Regions from separate parts of the Streptomonospora nanhaiensis genome, predicted to be linked through region 2. Evidence: riboswitches for the same ligand, from Rfam matches in the RefSeq annotation. Region 2 holds a riboswitch; each other region holds the start of a gene.
The links. A riboswitch is a leader RNA that binds a small molecule or an ion and turns the genes downstream of it on or off. The one in region 2 is predicted to bind cobalamin.
Positions count from the first base shown of each region.

Region 1: another riboswitch for cobalamin. It lies ahead of HNR12_RS00025 (ribonucleoside-diphosphate reductase subunit alpha); the one in region 2 lies ahead of cobN (cobaltochelatase subunit CobN).
Region 3: another riboswitch for cobalamin. It lies ahead of HNR12_RS25945 (ABC transporter substrate-binding protein); the one in region 2 lies ahead of cobN (cobaltochelatase subunit CobN).
Region 4: another riboswitch for cobalamin. It lies ahead of metE (5-methyltetrahydropteroyltriglutamate--homocysteine S-methyltransferase); the one in region 2 lies ahead of cobN (cobaltochelatase subunit CobN).

Region 1 is NZ_JACCFO010000001.1:12,770-14,961, forward strand. Features, by position in the region: gene HNR12_RS00025 (ribonucleoside-diphosphate reductase subunit alpha) at 1-1,068, opposite strand, end outside; cobalamin riboswitch at 1,223-1,481, opposite strand; gene HNR12_RS00030 (EamA family transporter) at 1,615-2,192, opposite strand, start outside.
Region 2 is NZ_JACCFO010000001.1:5,251,771-5,253,962, forward strand. Features, by position in the region: gene HNR12_RS23345 (hypothetical protein) at 1-171, shown strand, start outside; gene HNR12_RS23350 (hypothetical protein) at 249-809, opposite strand; cobalamin riboswitch at 921-1,046, shown strand; gene cobN (cobaltochelatase subunit CobN) at 1,091-2,192, shown strand, end outside.
Region 3 is NZ_JACCFO010000001.1:5,896,757-5,898,948, reverse strand. Features, by position in the region: gene HNR12_RS25950 (FecCD family ABC transporter permease) at 1-396, opposite strand, end outside; gene HNR12_RS25945 (ABC transporter substrate-binding protein) at 403-1,410, opposite strand; cobalamin riboswitch at 1,535-1,659, opposite strand; gene HNR12_RS25940 (ABC transporter ATP-binding protein) at 1,838-2,192, shown strand, end outside.
Region 4 is NZ_JACCFO010000001.1:5,694,825-5,697,016, reverse strand. Features, by position in the region: gene metE (5-methyltetrahydropteroyltriglutamate--homocysteine S-methyltransferase) at 1-945, opposite strand, end outside; cobalamin riboswitch at 1,084-1,308, opposite strand; gene HNR12_RS25105 (polysaccharide deacetylase family protein) at 1,743-2,192, shown strand, end outside.

The DNA of each region.
Region 1 (2,192 bases), 5.2 Mb from region 2:
CTCCACCCGGCGCAGGAACAGGTCGGGCACCCAGTTGGCGGTGTTCATGTCGTGGGTGCGGCGCCGCTCGTCGCCGGTGTTCTTGCGCAGGTCGAGGAACTCCTCGATGTCGATGTGCCAGGTCTCCAGGTAGGCGCACACCGCGCCCTTGCGCTTGCCGCCCTGGTTGACCGCCACGGCGGTGTCGTTGGCGATCTTGAGGAACGGCACCACGCCCTGGCTGGAGCCGTTGGTGCCGCGGATGTGGGCGCCGATCCCGCGCACCGGGGTCCAGTCGTTGCCCAGGCCGCCGGAGTACTTCGACAGCAGCGCGTTGTTGCTGATGGAGTGGAAGATCGACTTCAGGTCGTCCTCCACCGTCGTCAGGAAGCACGACGACAGCTGCGGCCGGGGCGTGCCGGAGTTGAACAGGGTCGGCGTGGAGCACATGAAGTCGAACGAGGACAGCAGGTCGTAGAACTCCACCGCGCGCGCCTCGCGGTCGTCCTCGCCCAGGGCCAGCCCCATGGCGATCCGCATGAAGAACGCCTGCGGCAGCTCGTAGCGGGTGCCCCGGTGGTGCAGGAAGTAGCGGTCGTAGAGGGTCTGCAACCCCAGCAGCGTGAACTCCAGGTCGCGCTCGGGCCGCAGCGCGGCGCCCAGCCGCTCCAGGTCGAAGTCGGCCAGGCGCGGGTCGAGCTGGCCCAGCTCCACCCCGCGCGCCACGTAGGCCGCCAGGTAGCCCGGGTAGCGCGCGGGCATGTCGTCCTGCCCGGCGGTGTCGGGGTGCCCGGAGACGAAGCTCAGCGCCTCGCGGCGCAGGGTGTCCAGCAGCAGCCGCGCCGCCACCCGCGAGTACACCGGGTCGGCCTCAACGAACGCGCGGGCGGCCATCACCAGCGCCTCGTCCACCTCGGCCGCGCTGATGCCGGGGTAGAGGGCGCGCCGCGCCTCGGCTACCACCGGTCCGGGATCGGCCCCGGGCAGACCGGCGCACGCCATCGCCACGGCCGCCGCCACCCGCTGACCGGGCTCGGCCCGGTCGGCGGCGGCGGAGGATGCGGCGGGCAGTGCGGTGTCGAGGGTCATGGATGGCTCCAACCTGGTTAGACGCTGATCCGGTGGGACCGGCGGGGGTCGGAGCGCACGCGTCCGCACGGCCGCCCGGGAAGGGAGACCCGCCCAGGGCACGGCGGACGAGCACGGCGGCCCGCCCGCGAGGCCCCGTTGCGGTGCGCGCCGGTTTGCGCGCACACCGGTGGCAGGTCTTCGGACTCGCGGGCTCAGGGCGGACAGTCCAGCGCCCCTCCTACGGCCGCCGCTTCCCAGCGCGCGAGGCGCCAGTGCGTCATGGCGGCGTTCGGCGGCGTCCGCCCGCCCCCGTGGGGTGCGCGCGGCGCCGTTTCCCGCATACCGCTGCGGGGCAGTCCCGGATTCGCACCGGGTTCCCTCTTGCCTCACCGGGGTGTGCGCCCCGATGAACCACCAGCGCCCGAGATACTACATGTTGTGCCTGGGGTTCGCGACAACCGCAATCCATGGAGTGTCGGGGTGGAATCCGGGGGCGGGGGAGTGGTAGGAGGGCAGCCCGAAGGCGCGGACGGCGGCCCCGCCCGCGCCCGTGCCCGCGCGCACCTAGTCGGGGTCCGGGGCCTCCCCGCCGCGGGCGGCCGCCGCGCCGCCGGAGGCCTCCGGGCCGGAGGGCGCCTCGGCGGCGCGGGGGGCGCCCGGCCGCCGGGTGGCCCCGGCGCTGGCCGCCACCACGCAGCCGATCGCCAGCCACTGCCAGCCCGACAGCCACTGGCCCAGCAGCACCATGCCCACCAGCGCCGCCACCGCCGGCTCCAGGCTCATCAGGATTCCGAACACCCGGGGCGGCATCCGGCGCAGCGCCTGCAACTCCAGCGTGTAGGGCACCACCGACGACAGCAGCCCGATCGCCAGCCCCAGCAGCAGCATCCCGGGGTCCAGCAGGGCGGTGCCGCCCTCGGCGATCCCGGCCGGGGCCACCAGCACCGCGGCCACCACGCCGGCCACGGCCAGCCCCGACATGCCGGAGAACCTGCGCCCGGTCGCGGCGCTGAGCAGGATGTAGGCCGCCCACATGGCCCCGGCCAGCAGCGCGAACAGCACTCCGGCCGGCGAGACCGCGCCGTCGCTGCGGCCCAGCAGCAGCACGCCGGTCCCGGCCAGCGCCACCCACACCAGGTCCA
Region 2 (2,192 bases):
CTGCGCGACCTGCTGGCCGACCTGCTGGGCCCCGAGCGCACCGATCCGGCCGGCCCCCGCGCGGCCGAGCCCGGCGCCGCGGCCGACGAGCGCGCCGGCGACCACCCCGCGTCCGCCGACCGCGGCTCACCGGACGGCGGCTCGCCCGGCCGGCCCGGCACGGCCGGGTAGCGCCGCGGGCCTGCGCCCCACCGGAGTGCTCCGCCGGCGGCCGCGTCCCGGCCGTCCGGCGGGGCCGCCCGAACGCCTCAGTGCGTGGCCGCCAGCGAACGCGCGTAGTTCACCGACTGCATCACCTGCATCACCGTCTGCGGGCTGCGCGCCGGCACCATCGTCGAGTGGAACACCCCGTTGCCCTGCACGGTGACCTGCACCGAACCCTGGGTCTTCTCCTCCTTCATGAGCAGGAAGAGCAGACCCAGCAGCCCCAGGCCGCACGCCCAGATGAAGATCACCAGGCTGATCACCGTCAGCACGACCCCCGTGGTCGACACGCCCGTGGTGGTGTGGGTCATGTCCGAGGCGTTCCAGGTGCTGCCCTTGATCGGGAACCGCCCGGCGGGCGTGATCACCGTGGTCTGGGTGATCGAGATGTCGCCGATGGTGGTGAGGATGGCCTCGCTCTCGGGAACGGGAGCGTACGGAGCCTGGTAACCCCCGGTCTGCTGGTTGTAGGGCACCATCGCCCCGGAGGAGTAGTCGCCGGCGGGGTAGCCGCCGGAGGGCGTCCCGGGCTGGGCGTAGGGGTCGCCCTGCGGGTACTGCTGGTAGGGGTCGCCGGAGCCCGGCGGGGGTTCGGGATAGCTCATAGCACCTGATTCTCGCAAAGGCGGGGGTGCGGCGGTACTTGCTTGGACGCCGCTCCGGCGTGGCCGGGGCCGCACCGGCGGCCCGGCACCGGCCCGCACCCGCACCGTCTGTCAGGATGAAGCCGCGACGGCGCGAAGGAACGCGGTGCGAATCCGCGGCTGTCCCGCAACTGTCACGGTCCGCGCAGCCTATCGGCGCCGACCCCAGCCAGGAACTTCCGCCGCCGTACCTGTCCAGTGCCGGGGCGAGGACCCCGCTTCTGCGAACGAAGGGCCCGCACGTGGCGACCATTCTGCTGCTGTCCACCGCCGACACCGAGCTGCTGGCCGCGCGGGCGGCCGGGGCCGGCTACCGCACCGCCAACCCCGCCCGCACCGACCCCGCCGACCTCCCCGGCCTCCTCGCGGGCGCCGACCTCGCCGTGGTGCGGATCCTGGGCGGCAGCGAGTCCTGGCCCGGGGGCCTGGAGCGGCTGCGCGCCTCGGGCGTTCCGCTGGTCGCCCTGGGCGGCGAGGCCGCCCTCGACGCCGAGATGCTCGCGCTGTCCACCGTCCCGGCGGGTGTGGCCACCGAGGCCCACGCCTACCTGCGCGAGGGCGGCGTGGCCAACCTCCGCGAACTCGCCCGCTTCCTCTCCGACACCGTGCTGCTGACCGGCGAGGGGTTCGCCCCGCCCGAGCCCATGCCCGAGTACGGCGTGCACGAGCGGGCCGCCCGCGCCGAACCCGGAGCCGACCGCCCCACGGTCGCCGTGGTCTTCTACCGGGCGCACGAACTCTCCGGCAACACCGCGTTCGTCGACACCCTGTGCGCGGCGATCGAGGACGCCGGCGGCGCGGCCCTGCCGGTGTTCTCCGGCTCGCTGCGCGGGCTCACCCGCGCCACCACCCCCGGCCTGTTCGCGCTGCTGGACTCCGCCGACGCCGTGGTCACCACCGTGCTGGCCGCCGGCGGCGCCGTCGCGGCCAACGCCTCCGGCGGCGGCGACGAAGACGCCTGGGACGCCGGCGCGCTCGCCGCCCTGGACGTCCCCGTCATCCAGGGCCTGGTCCTGACCACCGGCCGGGAGCGCTGGCAGGCCTCCGACGCCGCCCTGACCCCCATGGACGCCGGCATGCAGGTGGCCATCCCCGAGTTCGACGGCCGTCTCATCAGCGTGCCGTTCTCCTTCAAGGAGGTCGCCGACGACAGCGGCATCCCCGTCTACGTCGCCGACCCCGAACGCGCCGCCCGCGTCGCCGGGATCGCCGTGCGCCACGCCCGCCTGCGCTCGGTGCCGCCCGAGCGCAGGCGCCTGGGGGTGCTGCTGTCGGCCTACCCCACCAAGCACTCCCGGGTGGGCAACGCCGTGGGCCTGGACACCCCCGCCTCGGCCGTGCGCC
Region 3 (2,192 bases), 640 kb from region 2:
GTTGCGCACCAGCGTCTGGAGCACCAGCCCCACCCCGGCCAGGCCCGCGCCCACGAGCGCGGCCAGCAGCACGCGGGGCAGGCGCGCCGTGACCACGATGGCCTCGGTGGCGGGCGGCCAGTCGGGCGGCACGAGCCCGGGGGCCGCCTGGTGGAGGAGGATGCGCCAGGTGTCGGCGGCCGAGATCCCGACCGAGCCCGCGCCCACGCCCAGCGTCATCGCCAGCGGAAGGGCGGCCAGCAGCAGCGCCAGCGCCACCGGGAGCGGGAGCCGGCCGCGCCGGGTGGGGACGGCGGCGGGACGGGATCGGCCGGGCGGTGGCCCCGGCGGGGCCGGGGCGGCGGGGGTGCCGCCGGGGGCGCGCGGTGCGGCGGGGGTGTCGGCGGTGTCGGCCATCCCCGCTCAGAACGCCTCGGGGTGGAGCTGCTCGGCGATGCGGGTGACCGCGTCGCCCACCCGGACGCCCACGACAGTGGAGGACAGCGGCAGCTCGGCGAACCGCTCCCGGCGCACAGCGGGCGCGTGGGCCAGGGCGGGCTGGGCCAGCACCGCCCGGCGCTTGTCCTCGACGGTGGTGGACCCGTAGTCGTAGAAGAGGATCGCCTCGGGGTCGCGGGCGGCGGCCTGCTCGATGGAGACGTCGGCGAACACGTCGTCCACGTCGGAGAACACGTTGCGCCCGCCGGCGGAGGCGATCATGTCGTCGGCGATCCCGGCGCCGCCGGAGGTGAAGACGGTGGCGTCGAGGGAGTCCACCACCAGCACGTCCACCGGGTCGGTGCCCGCCAGCCGGGCCTCGACCGAGGCGACCTCGGCCTCGATGTCGGCGACGAGTTCGTCGGCGCGCTCCTCCACGCCGAAGAGGCGGCCGATGTTGCGGATCTCGGTGCCGACCGTGTCCAGGTCGACGTCCGTGGCGCACTGCTCGACGGAGGCGTAGGTGGTCATGCCGGCCGCCTCCAGCGCGTCGCGGCCCCGGCCCTCGGCGGGGTCGAAGGCGCTGGCCGCGAACCCGGCGTAGACGAAGTCGGGCTCGGCGGCCAGCAGCGCCTCGTAGGAGGGGTAGCGCTCGGCGAGCACGGGGACGGACGCGTAGTCCTCGCGCAGCTCGGGCAGGACCGCGTCGTCCAGGAACGCGGTGCCCACCATCCGGTCGGCCAGGCCCAGGGCGAGCATGATCTCGGCGACGTGCTGGTTCATGGCCACCGCCCGCTGCGGCGGCGCGGAAACGGTGACCTCGCGCCCGCACTCGCGCACGGTGACGGGGTAGCCCTCGGCCGGGGCGCCGCCGCCGGCGCCCGCGGCAGTGCCGCAGGCGCTGAGGGCGAGGACCACTCCGGCCGCGGCGGCGGCCGACCTGGCCGCCCGGCCCGGCCGGGCGGGGTGCGGGGAGGGAGGGGATGGGCGCACGTCTGGTCCTTCCGCGAGGCCGGGCGCGGCGCGCGGCGCGGCCCGCGGACGGGGGCACACGGGGGTGCCGCCGGCGCGCTCCGCCTCCGGGGTCCGCGCCCCTGGGTGACGAGTCGCGACGGGTCAGTGTCCTGACTCCCGGATCAGCGCCTGGCCCGGCCTTCCGGCGCGCGCGGCGCCGTGGCCGTGAGCGGGTTCGGCTCCCCGGTCACAGTGGCGGGACCGTGCCGGAGTCGCACCGGCTTCCTGTCGTCCCGTCGCCGTCCCAGGCTAGCGAGCGCCCGGCCGCGGCGGAGGGCCGGGGCCGCGGGCGGCGTCCGCACCGACTTGACCTCAAGTTAGGTAGAGGAATTATCGTCCGGTCTGTCGCAGGGAGCCGGTAGGAACGGCCGTGCGGCCGCCGACGACGACGAAAAGGGTGAAGCCGATGAGCATGGAGGTCAGCGCGTGGACATCGATGTACAACGCGATGCACGCGCAGGAGGACCGGCGGCCGTTCTCGTGGCCGACCCTGCGCCGGATCGGCCGGTTCGCCCGCCCGCACCGGCGCACCCTGGGCTGGTTCGTGCTGCTGAGCAGCGTGGTGGCGGCGCTGGCGGTGGCCACTCCCCTGCTGGCCGGGCGGATCGTCGACGCGATCGTCCACGGTGAGCCCTTCGACGTCGTGGTCGGCCTCGCCGCGCTGATCGCGGGCATCGCCGTCGCCGAGGCCGGGCTGGGCCTGCTCCAGCGGTGGCTGTCGGCGGGCATCGGCGAGGGCCTGATCCTGGACCTGCGCTCGG
Region 4 (2,192 bases), 440 kb from region 2:
CGCGGCCAGGGCGCGCGGCAGGTCGCAGCGCCACACGTTGCGGCCGTCGACCACCCCGGCCACGAGCGTCTTGCCGCCCAGCCCCGACACCCGGGCCAGGTCCTCGACCGACTCCGGGCCGCTGACCAGGTCCAGGCCCACCGCCTCGACCGGGGTGCGCTTGAGCGCCTCCAGGACGGCCGGTCCCACGGCGCCGAAGTAGGTGGACACCACCAGGCCGGGGCGCTTCGCCAGGCCGCCCAGGCGCGTGTAGGCGCGCTCCAGCGCGGCGGTCTCGGCGCGGCCCTCGTCGGTGGCCAGCACCGGCTCGTCCAGCTGCACCGACGCCGCGCCGGCCGCCCGCAGCAGGCCCAGCAGTTCGGCGTAGCACTCCACCAGCTCGTCCAGCAGCTCCAGGGGCCGCCAGCCGGCGGGGGCGCCGGGGGCGGGCTTGGCCAGCAGCAGGAGGGTGAGCGGGCCCACCAGCACCGGGCGGGTGGGGATTCCCAGGCCGCGCGCCTGGGTGTACTCGGCCAGCGGCTTGCGGCCGGCCAGGCGCGGCCGGGTGGCCGGCGACAGCTCGGGGACCAGGTAGTGGTAGTTGGTGTCGAACCACTTGGTCATCTCCATGGGCGCGAGGTGGTCGGTGCCCCGGGCCATGGCGAAGTAGGCGCGCAGTTCGGCGTCGCGGTCGCCGGCGGCGTCCACCAGGGGGCGGAACCGCTCGGGGACCAGGTCGAACAGCACGGCGTGGTCGAGCACGTGGTCGTAGTAGGAGAAGGTGTTGGAGCAGACGGCGGTGACGCCGGCGTCGCGCAGGGTCTCCCAGACGCCGCGGCGCAGCCGGGCGGCCGCGGCGTCGAGGTCGGCGGCGCCGATGCGCCCGGCCCAGTAGGCCTCGCTCGCCTTCTTCAGCTCGCGGTCGGGCCCGATACGGGGGTAGCCGTGGACGGCGGTGGTGGTCATGGTCGGCGTGTTCTCTCCCTCGTCGATCAGCCTGCGGGACCGCTGGCGTCCCGAGGGGAGGGGGAGGGCGCGCACGGGCACGCCGACGCACCGCCCTGGCCCTCCCTCGGGGCGCACGGACCCAGCCGTGGGCGCGGGGCGCGGCCACGGGCGGTGGCAGGTCTTCGGACTCGCGGGCGCGGAGGCGGCCGATCCTGGCCGCGTCCTCCTACCGGCCGTCGCTTCCCAGGCGCCTGCGGCGCCCAGTGCCGATGACGGCTTTCGTTCCCGCTTACCGCTGCGGGGCAGTCCCGGATTCGCACCGGGTTCCCTCTTACGACACGCACGCCGGGCGCGCGTGTACCGACCGCGAGCGCCAGTATAGGCGCGGCCCTCGCGCCGCCCCGGGGCGCGGTGCGGGCGGTGCCCAACGCGCCGGCCGGCGCGCGGATTCGCGCGGTCGGCCCCGCGACACGCACGGCTCGGCGTGCGCAGCCGGGCCGCGGCTGGCAGGATGGGCGCGGCTGTCATGACGCCCGCGGGCGCCCGGCGGGGCGCCGGCCCACGGCGCGCCCGGGTGCTCAGCCGCTCCCCGGCCCGCGACCGATTCGCGTGGGATGAACAAACCTTGCCGTAGTTGCCCGCATCATGACGCTCTCTGTTGCCTGTCCTGGCTTTTCGCCTTTTACGCTCGACCGATGGACCGTGTCCGAATTGATATATCAATCGCGGAACTCGCCCGGTTGTCAGGGGCGACAGAGTCACCGGCACTTGAACCCAGGACCGCGAAGGACGCTCACCCATTGAGGAACCAGCCCGTGCGCCCGCAACCGTTGACCTCTGACCGGCGCCGGCGCGCCGCCCGCCCAGGACCGGCCCTGCGCGCGGCCGCGGGCGCCGCCGTGCTGTCGCTGCTCGCCCTGACCGCCTGCTCGGGCGATGAGGCGCGGCCGACCTCGGGGGACGAGGCGCCCGAGCCGACGCCGGCCACGGGCGAGGCCGACGAACTGACGGTGGTCGACACCAAGCACGTGCCCGGGCTGTCGGAGGAGCGCACGGCGAGCAAGGACGGCGGGGTGGAGATCGACGTCGCCTACCCCACGGTCCGCAACGCCGGGCCGTTCGCCGAGCGGCTGGCCGAGATCACCGAGCAGGACGCCGCCGACTTCGCCGGCGCGGCCGACGACCCGAAGTCCTACACCGTCGACTGGCAGCTGAGCGTGGCCGGGCCGGGCGTCATGGCGGTCCGGCTGACCCAGCGCGAGAAG